DNA from 2 places in the Streptosporangium sp. NPDC001559 genome. Region 1 is predicted to be linked to the other one. Evidence: riboswitches for the same ligand, from Rfam matches in the RefSeq annotation. Region 1 holds a riboswitch; the other holds the start of a gene.
The links. Region 1 has a riboswitch for thiamine pyrophosphate ahead of ACFYY8_RS26755 (purine-cytosine permease family protein). Riboswitches for the same ligand answer to the same signal wherever they lie in the genome.

Region 1 (2,195 bases):
CCCCTTTGGTTCTTCGATGTTCGGGGCATGGGGCCGCGTCCACTCCGCATCGAGGTTGAGCGTCAGGGGATCGAGGGAGACACCCACATCACGGGTTCGAGGGGCCGACGGCTCGGTTCGCCTGCCACGAGATCGACCACCCCTTCGGACTTCTCCACCGGTCGCACATGCCGCCAGGAGTCCGTTTCCCAGCTGGCCGACCTTGGGCGAACCGCCCCCAGGTGCACGGTTGGACAAGAGGGCGTACTAGCCGTGTTTCGGAACCCTGTCGCGCGCGCCGGATTGTCAGTACACGGACCTACGCTCTTCCCCGTGCCGATATCCGCGACCCCCGCGTCCCTGTCCTATGCCGATGCCGATGCCCGCCTGGGCGGCGCGTTGTCCGCCGTGTTCGAGGGTGCGGGAGCGTCGCCCGGCTACGACGAGGTGTTGTTCTTCGACGGCGACCTCACGCTCGACGGGGATTTCCTGAGCGCCATCAACGAACTACGCGGCGGCGACGTCGAGTTGATCGTGGTCACCGGCGACCTGAAGGTCAACGGCCCGATCGCGCTCTATGAGGACCGGCCTGGCCTGTACGTCGGCGGTCACACCCAGGCCGAGACCCTGGAGGGCGGCGAAGCGGAGATCTACGTCCACGACGGCGCCTTCACCCACCTGGTCTACGGCTGGTACAACCACGGCTCTTTGCGGACCGGGATCGTCGACACCCCTTGGGTGATCGACTACGACCACGCCATGGACGTGTACGCCCCAGGCGGGCGCTGGGTGGACAACTACGACGATGACGACGACGCCGACTTCGCCGTCGGGGACAGCATCGTCGAGGCGTTCGTGCCCGAGGTCGTCGACGCGGAGGGCCGCTGCCTGGACGTCGACGAGTTCCTGAACCGGCTGCGGGCCGGACTGCCGGTCCTGCGGGCCGGAGCCCGGTCGGCGGCCGAGTCGGCGAGTGACGGCGTCGTCCGGGCGCGCCTGGCCGAATGAAGCCACCCAGGCACGGCGGTAGAGGCCGGTACGGCCACCTCTTCAAGCCGTGCGGGCCAATCCGCCGGCTGGCTCGGCGCGCGAGGGTGGCCGTACGTTTCGGCAGGTCGTTGGCTGTGCGGTACAGCTACCGCAGCGAACGTGGTTGTACTCTCGCGGACGTCCGCGGACGCATCCCGTGCCGGTTCCCTCCCCAGGGGGGAAGTAGCCGGAAGCGGACTAATAGTGCATCATGGGGCGCGAACTGGGCTGATCCCGGTTCGGTAGGTAAGTCAACGCGGGAGCTTGGGGCAACCAGGCTGAGAGGGCGACTACGGCTGTCGCCGACCGCATGAACCTGTCCGGGTAATGCCGGCGTAGGGAGCGCGTCATGACGTCTGACGTCATCAATTCCAAGCATGCCGAGGCCCCCCTCACCCTTGACCAGGCACCTCCGAAGACCCTTGGAATGCTCGACCAGGGAGCGTTCTGGGCCAATCTGGGCGTCAGCCTGCTCGGCTTCTCCTTCGCGCTCGTCCTGATCAACCCGTTGGGCGGCGACAACCCGCTCACCTTCGGCGCCGCGCTGCTGGCGGCCCTGGTCGGCAGCCTCATCGGTACCGCGATGGTCGGCTTGGCCGCGGTTCCCGGGGTGCAGACGGGGCAGCCCGCGATGGTGCTGCTGCGCGGGCTGTTCGGGGTACGGCTCTCCTACGTGCCGACCGTGCTCAACGTCGTCCAGATGATCGGCTGGGGGGCGTTCGAGCTGTGGGTCGTCGCGATGGGCGCCCAGGCGATCTTCGGGCCTTCGGTCCCCTACGCGGTCTGGGTGGTCGCGGCCGGGGCGCTGACGATGGCGCTGACCATCTACCCGCTGGGAGCCATCAGGCTGCTCAGGCGGTTCGTCACGATCGGTGTGGTTGTCTCGGTCGTCTGGTTCGCGGTGGTCTTCCTGCGGGAGACTCCCGCGCAGAGCGGCGGCTCCTGGGACGCCTTCGCCGCCGCGGTCGACTTCGTGGTCGCCCTCTCGGTCTCCTGGGTGCCGGTCGCGGCGGACTACGCCAGGCACTCACGGTCGAGCCGGGCCGCCTTCACCGGCATCGTCGGCGGCTACACCGTCGCCCAGGTCGCGTGTCTGGCCGTCGGCGTCTACGCGGTCGCGCTCGCCGGGCACGCCGTGGTCCAGGAGAACCCGACCGCGGTGTTCGGGCCGTTCGTCGCGGCGCCGC
Region 2 (2,195 bases), on a different contig from region 1:
CGCGGTCGTCCTCGACGTACAGGGTGTCCCTGACGACCGTCGCCCGGGGGTGGAGGCGGGCGAGTTCGTCCTGGACGGCGTGGTGGGTCGTGCAGCGGCGGCCGTCGAGCAGCCCGGCGCGGCCCAGTGCGTCGGCGCCCGCGCACACGCTGGCGACCGTACCGCCGGACGCGTGGTGTTCGCGCAGGCGGCGCAGTGTCTCCCGGCCCGCGGGGCGGGTCGGGCCGCGCCAGCCCGGCACGATGACCAGGTCGTCGGGCGTCAGCGCCGGCCAGTGGGTCTCCGCTCGCAGCGGCAGCCCCTGGACGGTGGCGACCTCGTCGTCCTCGGCGACGTAGGTGAGTGTGTACGGGTGGCCGAGGTCATCGGCGGTGGAGAAGACCTGGGCGGGTCCGGCCACGTCGAGGAGGTGCACCCGCGGGATGAGCAGGAAGACGACCCTCGGCATGACCGGCACCTCCTAGTTTCCGGTGAGCTGGTCCACGGTCCTGATGGCGGCGAAACGGCCCGACAGAGCGTATTCGGTGCGGGCGATGATCTCGTCGACGCCGAGTGTGCGCGGGTGCCGTACGAGTTCGTCGAAGGACAGGCCGTCGGGGGCGGAGCGGTGCGGGATCGGCGTGGTCGCGGTGGCGTCGATGGCGAAGTCGACCTCGAACCCCAGGTCGGAGGCGATGCGAGTGGTGGTCTCGCAGCACTGCTCGGTCCGGATTCCGCAGACGGTCAGCTTCCTGATGCCGCGCTGGGTGAGGTGCTGCTGGAGGTTGGTGGTGGTGAAGGCGTTGTGCGCGGTCTTGGTGAGGACCGGCTCTCCGGGAAGGGGCTCGACGCCGTCCATCAAGCGGACGAACCCCCGGGCCGGGTCGAAGACGGAGCCCGATCCGGGGCGCGAGCCGAGCACCCACACGACCGTGTCCCCCGCGTCCCTGGCGGCCGTGGCGAGGCGGTTGACCTGGGGGACGATGTCGGGTCGTGAGGTGTACCCCCAGTCCGGGAGCTGGAGGAAGGAGTTCTGGACGTCGATGACGACGAGGGCGCTGGGCATGCCCTCAGCCTGACGACGCGGGGGTCCGGGCTGAAGGCATCACCTGGTCGGCCTGCGGACCGATCCGGTCAGGGACCTCACCCGCACGCCGTACCCAAGGCAGCCCGTACCTGTGTCGCTAAAAATAGCCACAAGAGGCCAGAAGGTAGCTCCAAAGGGGTGAATGGGGCATCATTGGGGCGCGAACTGAGATCATCTCAGTTCGGCACGTATGCCAACGCGGGAGCTCGGGGCAACCGGGCTGAGAGGGCAGCTACCGCCGCTGCCGACCGCTGAACCTGACCGGGTAATGCCGGCGTAGGGAGAAGTTGTCCTATGGTGCCACCTGCCAAGAATGCCCAGAAGGCTGCCCAGAATGTCCAGAACGCAAGGAAGATCTACCTCACCGGTTCGCGGCCGGACATCCGCGTGCCGATGCGCGAGGTGCCGTTGACCGACGGGTCGTCCGTCGTCCTGTACGACACCTCGGGGCCGTACACCGATCCTGAGTACGACGCCGACCCGGCCAAGGGCCTGCCGCCGCTCAGGTCGGCCTGGCGGCGGACCGGGGAGACGCTCGCCTGCGGCGGGACGGAGTCCTGCGGCGGAACGCTGCCCAAGCCGGTGCGTCACACGCAGCTGGCCCGCGCCAGACGCGGGGAGATCACGCCGGAGATGGAGTTCGTCGCGCTGCGCGAGGGCGTGGCCGCGGAGTTCGTCCGCGACGAGATCGCCAGAGGCCGGGCCGTACTGCCGGTGAACGTCAACCATCCGGAGAGCGAGCCGATGATCATCGGCCGGAACTTCCTGGTGAAGGTCAACGCCAACATCGGCAACTCGGCCGTCTCCTCCTCGATCGAGGAGGAGGTGGAGAAGATGCGCTGGGCCACCCGCTGGGGGGCCGACACGATCATGGACCTGTCCACCGGGAAACGGATCCACGAGACCCGCGAGTGGATCCTGCGCAACTCCCCGGTGCCGGTCGGCACGGTGCCGATCTACCAGGCGCTGGAGAAGGTCGGCGGCAAACCGGAGGCCCTGTCGTGGGAGGTCTTCCGCGAGACGGTGATCGAGCAGTGTGAGCAGGGCGTCGACTACATGACCGTGCACGCGGGGGTACGGCTGGCCTACGTGCCGCTGACCGCGAACCGCAAGACGGGCATCGTCTCCC

Region 2: linked by a shared signal. The riboswitch ahead of thiC (phosphomethylpyrimidine synthase ThiC) and the one ahead of ACFYY8_RS26755 (purine-cytosine permease family protein) in region 1 are both predicted to bind thiamine pyrophosphate.

What each region holds. Positions count from the first base shown of each region.
Region 1 covers NZ_JBIAVG010000012.1:257,394-259,588, forward strand. Annotated here, with positions in the region: gene ACFYY8_RS26750 (hypothetical protein) at 313-987, shown strand; TPP riboswitch at 1,255-1,367, shown strand; gene ACFYY8_RS26755 (purine-cytosine permease family protein) at 1,358-2,195, shown strand, end outside.
Region 2 covers NZ_JBIAVG010000001.1:757,405-759,599, reverse strand. Annotated here, with positions in the region: gene ACFYY8_RS03380 (GlxA family transcriptional regulator) at 1-448, opposite strand, end outside; gene ACFYY8_RS03375 (cysteine hydrolase family protein) at 461-1,045, opposite strand; TPP riboswitch at 1,255-1,366, shown strand; gene thiC (phosphomethylpyrimidine synthase ThiC) at 1,361-2,195, shown strand, end outside.